Streptomonospora nanhaiensis: one gene and its partner. The protein of the gene in region 1 interacts with the protein of each later gene in a pairwise test. Links are inferred from orthologs where the notes say so. Each region holds a gene or a part of one and is shown on either strand. Other genes may lie near its edges.

Region 1 (3,708 bases):
TCAACAGCGCCGGGATGCTGCGCGACCGCGCGTTCGTCAACCTCGGCACCGCCGACTGGGACACCGTCGTGGGCGTGCACCTGCGCGGCACCTTCCTCGTCACCCGCGCCGCCTTCGGCCACATGCGCGGCAACGGCTACGGCCGCATCGTCAACACGACCTCGCCCTCGGGGCTGTTCGGCAACTTCGGGCAGAGCAACTACGCCGCCGCCAAGATGGGCGTCATCGGGCTCACCAAGACCCTGGCCATCGAGGGCGCCAAGTACGACATCACCGCCAACGCCATCGCGCCCGTCGCCTACAGCCCCGAGGCCAAGGGCCTGTACCCGGCCGGTGCCGAGACCCTGCTCAGCCCCGAGCGCGTCACCCCGGCCGTGGTCTGGCTGGTCCACGAGGACTGCGAGACCACCGGCGAGGTCTACTCGGTGGGCGGGGGCCGGGTGGCCCGCGTGTTCGTCGCCGAGGGCCCCGGCGCCGCGCTGGGCGAGGGCAGCGCCGAGGACCTGCGCGACCTGTGGCCCGACGTCAACGCCGAACGCCCCTACGTGGTGCCGCGCGACCTCGGCGAGCAGACCCGCGCCTACCTGGCCGAGATCATCGGCCGTCCGGTCTGACCGGCCGGCCCCGCCTCCGGCACCCGGCCGCCCCGGCCCCCGCGCGCGAAAGCTCGGCCGCCGCGCACGTGTGCACAGTGGAACGCAACCTCGTGCCCGGGTGCGCCGCCGGATCTGCGCGCCGCCACGCGTTCCACCCCCCGGCCGCCCCCGGCGCTTCTAGCATGACGCGCAGACACAGGCGGTCCGGGCGGCGCGAAGGGGGAGGGGCGGGGTGGCGATCAGGGAGTTCGGTGAGCTGGAGTCGGCCATCATGGACGCGCTGTGGCGGGCGGACCGCCCCCTGGCCGTGCGCGAGGTCCGCGAGTCCATGGACTACGACCGCGACGTCGCCTACACCACGGTCATGACCGTGACCAACATCCTCTTCCACAAGGGCCTGCTCGACCGCCGCAAGTGCGGGCGTGCCTGGCAGTACTGGCCGCGGGAGTCCCGCGAGGAGCACACCGCCCGCGTCATGCGCGAGGTCTTCAGCGGCTGCGGCGACCCCCACACCACCATGCTGCGGTTCGTCGAGAGCTGCAGCGACGAGGACATGGCCCGGCTGGGCGCCGCCCTCCGCGAGGTCCGCAGCCGGCGCGCCCGCGCGTCCTGACCCCGCCGCCGCCCCGTGGCGCGCGGGGCCGGACGTCTATGCTGCCCGGTGTGGACGAACCCCTAGTTGCGCGCATGCGCCCCTTCGGCGAGACGATCTTCGCCGAGATGAGCCGGCTGGCCGCCGAGACCGGCGCCATCAACCTCGGCCAGGGCTTCCCCGACACCGACGGCCCGCGCTCCCTGCTGGAGGCCGCGGCCCGCCACATCCGGGAGGGCGTCAACCAGTACCCGCCCGGCCCCGGCCGGCCGGAGCTGCGCGCGGCCGTGGCCGCCGACCGCCGCCGCCGCTACGGCGTCGAACTGGACCCCGACACCGAGGTCTACGTCACCGTCGGCGCCACCGCCGGGATCGCCGCCGGCGTCCTGGGCCTGGTGGAACCCGGCGACGAGGTCGTGCTGTTCGAGCCGATGTACGACTCCTACGCCGCGGTCGTGGCCCTGGCGGGGGGCGTGCGGCGGCCGGTCACCCTGCGCCCCGCCCCCGCCGACGGCGGCCGGTTCACCTTCGACCCCGCCGAGCTGCGCGCCGCCGTGGGCCCGCGCACCCGGATGGTCGTGGTCAACACCCCGCACAACCCCACCGGCACCGTGTTCACCCGCGCGGAGCTGGCGGAGATCGCCGCGGTCTGCCAAGAGCACGACCTCATCGCCCTCACCGACGAGGTCTACGAGCACCTCGTCTTCGACGGCGCCGAGCACGTGCCGCTGGCCACCCTGCCCGGCATGGCCGAGCGCACCCTGTCGGTGTCCTCGGTGGGCAAGACGTTCTCCGTCACCGCCTGGAAGACCGGCTGGGTGATGGGCCCCGAGCCGCTGGTGCGCGCGGCCCGCACCGTCAACCAGTTCCTCACCTTCACCGCCAACGGCGCCCTGCAGCTGGCGGTGGCCGAGGCGCTGGAGGGCGAGGCCGCCTGGGTGCGCGCCCAGCGCGACGCGCTCCAGCGCAAGCGCGACCGGCTGTGCGCGGGGCTGAGCTCCGCCGGGCTGGACGTGCTGCGGCCCCAGGGCACCTACTTCGTCCTCACCGACATCCGGCCGCTGGGGTTTGCCGACGGCATCGAGCTGGCCCGCTCGCTGCCGCACCGCGCCGGGGTGGCCGCCGTGCCCGCCCAGGTGCTCTACGACAACGTCGAGGAGGGCCGCCACCTGGTGCGCTTCGCGTTCTGCAAGCGCGACGAGGTGCTCGACGCCGCCGCCGAGCGGCTGGTGGCCGCCCTGGGAGCCAAGGGGGGCGGCGCGTGAGCGGCACCGCGCAGGCGGAGGACTTTGCCCCGATGCCGGCCGACCTGGTGCGCGTCGCCGAGGCGGCCAAGGGCTTCATGCCCACCGACGAGGGCCTGGCGCTGTACCGGGCGGCCCTGGAGCACGCCGCCCTGGGCCCGGTGCTGGAGATCGGCACCTACTGCGGGAAGTCCACCGTGTTCCTGGGCGCCGCGGCGCGCGCGGCCGGCGGCACGGTCGTCACCGTCGACCACCACCACGGCTCCGAGGAGCACCAGGAGGGCTGGGAGTACCACGACCCCGAGCTGGTCGACCCCCGCACCGGGCGCATCGACACCCTGCGCGAGTTCCGCCGCACCATGGCCGCGGCCGGCCTGGAGGACCACGTCGTGGCCGTCGTGGCGCGCTCGGCCGCCGCCGCCCGGCTGTGGACGGTGCCGCTGGGCATGCTCTTCATCGACGGCGGCCACACCGAGGAGGCCGCCCAGGCCGACCTGGCGGGCTGGAGCCCGCACGTGGCGCCCGGCGGGGTGCTGGCCATCCACGACGTGTTCCCCGACCCCGCCGACGGCGGCCGGCCGCCCTACAACATCTACCGCCGGGCCCTGGAGGGCGGCGCCTTCACCGAGATCGGCGCCCGCGGGTCGCTGCGGCTGCTGCGCCGCACCGGCTGAGGACCCGCGCACCCGCCCGCCGGCGGGCGCGAACCGGGCCGCCGGGTGCCGGGGTGACCGGGTGGCCGGGTCGTCCGACCGGGCCGCCGGGCCGCCCCGCGCGGGGCCGGCGGGACCGGTGCGCCGCCTGGGGCGCACGCGCCCGGATTGGCGCCCCCACCGGCCGATCCGCGTCCGCGATCCCGTATCCCCGCGCGGGCGCTTCGGGGAGAATGGCCGCCATGGGCACCATGGGTAGACGCTCCCTCCCGATGGCGCTCGCCGCGGGCGCCCTCGCCGTCGCCGTGGGCGGCTGCGTCAGCGCGCCCGAGGGCGGCGCCGGAGGCGGCTCCGCGGAGTCGGCCTCCCCCTCCGCCGAGGGCTCCCCGGGCTCCGGCGCCGAGACCCCCGGGTCCGGCACGCCCTCCGGCGGCCCCCCGGCCCCTCCCGGGTCCGGCCCCACCGCCGGCGACCCCGACACCCCCGTCCCCACGCCCGAGGCCACCCCCGAGGACCCCGAGGCGCTGGTGGCGGCCATCGAGGAGGCCGTGCTGACCCGCGGCACCGCCCGCTACAGCGCCACCGCCTCGCTGGGCGGGGTGCGCCGCGCCGCGGCCGAGGGC
Region 2 (4,478 bases), 4.5 Mb from region 1 along the record:
GCCGCGCGGCGGCACGGCCGAGCGGCCCCGCTCGACGTAAACGACCACAACATACCATCCGGTCGGTTTCCTGGCGGCGGGGGTGGGCGAAGGGCGGCCGGGGCCCGTGGGAGGGGCGACCGGGCACGCCGGGCCGCCGCGCGCCACCCGGGCGGGGTGGACGGCGCGGACGGCCCGGCGGGGGGCGGCGCCGGCGGGCCCTAGTAGGTGATGGCCTCGGCGCCCAGCAGCGACTTGAGGTCGCCGGCGAGTTCGGGGCCCACCCGCACCGTGTAGCCCGGGATGTCGTAGACCCGCGACTTCAGCGGGTGGTCGACCCGGATGGTGAGCGGGGTCTCGCCGGGGTGGGCCTTGAGGATCTGCTTCAGCTCGTCGACGAGGTCGACGGTGACCCGCTGCTCCTGCATGGTGATCAGCATGGGCGGCGGGCCCTCGGTGACGTGGCTGATGTCCAGCGGGGTGAGCTCCATGGCCTGGATGGAGTACTCGCCCTCGCGCTCCTTGACCCGGCCCCGGACGGACACGGCGGTGTCCTCGGTGAGGACCTCGGAGTAGAGGGTGTAGGCCTCGGCGAAGAAGAGGACGTCGATGCTGGCGTCGAGGTCCTCGATGGTGACCTTGGCCCAGGGGTTGCCCGACTGCTTGCTGACCCGGCGCTCCACCGACGAGATCAGCCCGGCGATCTGGACCTCGGAGCGGTCGCGGCGCTCGCCGCTGTTCAGCTCGGGGATGGAGACGTCGCTGTTGCGCGCCAGGATGCGCTCGGCCCCGGCCAGGGGGTGGCTGGAGACGTAGAGGCCCAGCATCTCGCGCTCGAAGGCGAGCTTGGCCTTGCGGTCCCACTCCTTGTCCGACCAGGCGATGTCGAGGCCGATGGGGCCCGAATCGTCGGAGTCGCCGCCGCCGAACAGGTCGAACTGGCCGTGGGCCTCCTGCTTCTTGGCCGAGATCATGGCGTCCACGGCGTGCTCGTGGTGGTTGAACAGGTCCATGCGCGGCTGGCCCAGGCTGTCGAAGGCGCCGGCCTTGATCAGGGACTCCACCACGCGCTTGTTGCAGGCCGTCAGCTCGATCTTGGAGACGAAGTCGACGAACGAGGTGAACTCCCCCTTGGCCTTGCGGGTGTTCATGATCGACTCCACCACGTTGGCGCCGACGTTGCGCACGGCGCCCATGCCGAAGCGGATGTCGTTGCCGACGGCGGAGAACCGCAGCCCGGACTCGTTGACGTCGGGCGGCAGCACCCGGATGCCCATCTTGCGGCACTCGGCCAGGTAGACGGCCATCTTGTCCTTGTCGTCGCTGACCGAGGTCAGCAGCGCGGCCATGTAGGAGGCGGGGTGGTTGGCCTTGAGGTAGGCGGTGCGGAAGGACAGGATGGCGTAGCCGGCGGCGTGGGACTTGTTGAAGGCGTAGCCGGAGAACGGGAGCATGACCTCCCAGAGCTTGTCGATGGCCTCCTGGGAGAACCCGCGCTCCAGCATGCCGGCGCTGAACTTGCCGTACTCCTTCTCCAGCGCCTCCTTCTTCTTCTTGCCCATGGCGCGGCGCATGAGGTCGGCGCCGCCCAGGGAGTACCCGGCCAGCTGCTGGGCGATCGCCATGATCTGCTCCTGGTAGACCAGCACGTGGAAGGTCTCGGCCAGGATGGGGTCGAGGGCGTCGTACAGCTCCGGGTGGATCGAGGTGATCTCCTGGCGCCCGTTGGAGCGGTCGGCGTAGTCGTTGTGGGCGTTGGCCGCCATGGGGCCGGGCCGGTACAGGGCGTTGACCGCGACGATGTCGGCGAAGCGGGTCGGCTGCATGCGCCGCAGCAGCGCGCGCATGGCCGTACCGTCGAGCTGGAACACGCCCAGGGTGTCGCCGCGCGCCAGCAGCTCGTAGGTCTTCTTGTCGTCGAAGGGGATGTTCGACCAGTCGATGTCGATCCCCTCGTTGGACTTCACGTTGCGGATCGCGTCGTCGATGATCGTGAGGTTGCGCAGACCCAGGAAGTCCATCTTCAGCAGGCCCATCTCCTCGCACTGAGGGAAGGGGAACCCGGTGATGATGGCGCCGTCGGTGTCGCGCTTGTGCAGCGGCACGACGTCGAGCAAGGGTTCGGCCGACAGGATGACGCCGGCGGCGTGCACGCCGGTGCCCCGGGTCAGGCCCTCCACACCGCGCGCGGTCTCCATGACCTTGCGGACCTGGGGGTCCTTCTCCATCAGGTTGCGCAGCTCGACGGCCTCGGCGTAGCGCTCGTGCGAGGAGTCCTCGACGGCCGAGAGCGGGATCTCCTTGCCGCCCACCGCCGGGGGGAACGCCTTGGTGATCTGGTCGCCCAGGGCGTAGGGCAGGCCGTGGATGCGGGTGGAGTCCTTGACGGCGGCCTTGGCCTTGATGGTGCCGAAGGTGAGGATCTGGGCGACGCGCTCCTCGCCGTACTTGCGGGTGACGTACTCGATCATCTCCCCGCGCCGGCGCTCGTCGAAGTCCAGGTCGATGTCGGGCATGGTGACGCGTTCGGGGTTGAGGAACCGCTCGAACAGCAGGCCGTGCTCGATGGGGTCGAGGTCGGTGATGCCCAGCACGAAGGCCACCATGGAACCGGCGGCCGACCCGCGGCCCGGGCCCAGCGCGATGCCGTTCCTGCGGGCGTACTGGCAGATGTCGGCCACGACCAGGAAGTAGGCCGGGAAGCCCATGGCCTCGATGATGCCGACCTCGCGGTCGACGCGTTCGCGCACGGCGTCGCTGACGCCGTCGGGGTAGCGGACGGGCAGATGCCGCTCGATCTCCTTGCGCAGCCAGGACGCCTGGGTCTCGCCCTCGGGGACGTCGAACTTGGGCATGAGGTCGCGCGAGGCGAAGACCTCGTCGTAGCAGCCGTCCTCGACCTGCTCGGCGACCCAGAGGGTGTTGCGGCAGCCCTCGGCCCACTCGTCGAGGTTGAGGATGGACCGCATCTCCTCGGCGGACTTGATGTAGTAGCCGTCGCCGTTGAACTTGAAGCGGTTGGGGTCGTCGAGGTTCTTGCCCACGCCGATGGCCAGCAGGGCGTCGTGGGCCTCGGCCTGGTCCTGGGTGACGTAGTGGGAGTCGTTGGTGACCAGGGGCCGCAGGTTGAGCCGGCGGCCGACGGCGAGCAGGCCGTCGCGGACCTCGCGCTCGATGCCGATGCCGTGGTCCATCAGCTCCAGGAACACGTGGTCGCGGCCGAAGATGTCCTGGAGCTTGGCGGCGTACTCGACCGCCTCCTGCTCCTGGCCCAGGCGCAGCCGGGTCTGCACGCCGCCGGAGGGGCAGCCGGTGGAGACCATGATGCCCTCGGAGTGCTGACTCATCAGCTCCAGGTCCATGCGGGGCTTGCCGTAGTAGCCCTCGATGCTGGCCAGCGAGGACATGCGGAAGAGGTTGCGCAGGCCGGTGGCGTTGCGCGCCCACATGGTCATGTGGAGGTAGCGCCCGCCGCCGGAGATGTCCTTGCCGCCCTCGGCCTGGTCGTCGGAGTCGCCGCGGCCCCAGCGCATGCGCTTCTTGTGGAAGCGGGACTCCGGCGCGACGTAGGCCTCGATGCCGATGATGGGCTTGACCCCGGAGCCCTTGGACTTCTCCCAGAACTCGTAGGCGCCGAACATGTTGCCGTGGTCGGTCATGGCCACGGCGGGCATCTGCAGCCGGGCCGCCTCCGCGAAGAGCGGCTTGAGTTTGGCGGCGCCGTCGAGCATGGAGTACTCGGTGTGCACATGCAGGTGAACAAAGGGGTCGGACACAGCTCGTGCTCTCTGTCGGTCGGGGTTCAAACGGTCAGGGATCGGTCGGTCGGACACGACGGCCGGTGGCGGCGGGCGCCCGGCGGCCGGCCGGTGCGCGGTCTGCGCCACTGGAGGTTCTCACCCTAACTCCGGACCCACCGGCCCCGCCCCGCTCATCCACAACTCCCAGCTCAGCGGCCTGCGGGCGTGTCGCGGCCGCGCGCGCCAGGGCCCGGAGGGGCGCGGCGGGGGTGCGGCGCCCGGTACCCTCCGGCAGGCCCCGACCTCCGTGTTCTCCTGGCGCACAACTGTGCGGAACAACCAAGAAGGTCCCGGGTTTTTGTCCGCGGGAACGAACACCCGCTGTTCACCCCGCCCGTAGGATTCCGCCACCGCTCACCGGCGCGCCCCGATCGACCATCGGCGAGCGGCCGCGCGGCGGCGCCCGCACCGCCCACCCCTCCGGTGCGGAGGCGGCCGCCACCCCCCGCCCCCGGCGGGTCCGCGCGTGCCCGCCACGCGGCGGCCCCGCCGTTCGGCCCGCGCCGCGTCGACTCCGCGGCGGCCCGAGCACCGGGCCGATCCCCCGTCCGCCCCCCGGGGCGGACCCTCTGCGATTCAGGGAGCCTGCTATGAGCGTGGCGAACACGCCCACACCGCCTTCGGCGCCGCCCGGCCCGCAACGGACCAAGGTCCTGGTGGCGAGCCTGACCGGCAGCACCATCGAGTGGTTCGACTTCT

Evidence for each region. The genes of interacting proteins can lie anywhere in the genome.
Region 2: the proteins of HNR12_RS21155 (region 1) and dnaE interact in binary tests that used the Escherichia coli proteins (3 or more experiments, as listed by UniProt). The link is inferred for Streptomonospora nanhaiensis from one-to-one orthologs.

Annotation. Positions count from the first base shown.
Region 1 is NZ_JACCFO010000001.1:4,766,724-4,770,431, forward strand. Bases 537-3,356 are described here. They hold HNR12_RS21155 (pyridoxal phosphate-dependent aminotransferase), read left to right. Parts: upstream 537-1,259; coding sequence 1,260-2,453; downstream 2,454-3,356. Other genes in these bases: HNR12_RS21145 (SDR family NAD(P)-dependent oxidoreductase), read left to right, coding at 537-614; HNR12_RS21150 (BlaI/MecI/CopY family transcriptional regulator), read left to right, coding at 835-1,209; HNR12_RS21160 (class I SAM-dependent methyltransferase), read left to right, coding at 2,486-3,106; HNR12_RS21165 (hypothetical protein), read left to right, coding at 3,337-3,356. In the rest of the region: more of HNR12_RS21145, read left to right, coding at 1-536; more of HNR12_RS21165, read left to right, coding at 3,357-3,708. UniProt on the Escherichia coli protein: Shows aminotransferase activity with methionine and histidine as substrates, and to a lesser extent also with phenylalanine.
Region 2 is NZ_JACCFO010000001.1:283,465-287,942, reverse strand. What follows is about bases 1-4,086. They hold dnaE (DNA polymerase III subunit alpha), read right to left. Parts: upstream 3,756-4,086; coding sequence 201-3,755; downstream 1-200. Also shown: HNR12_RS01145 (MFS transporter), read left to right, coding at 4,370-4,478. UniProt on the Escherichia coli protein: DNA polymerase III is a complex, multichain enzyme responsible for most of the replicative synthesis in bacteria. This DNA polymerase also exhibits 3' to 5' exonuclease activity. The alpha chain is the DNA polymerase catalytic subunit.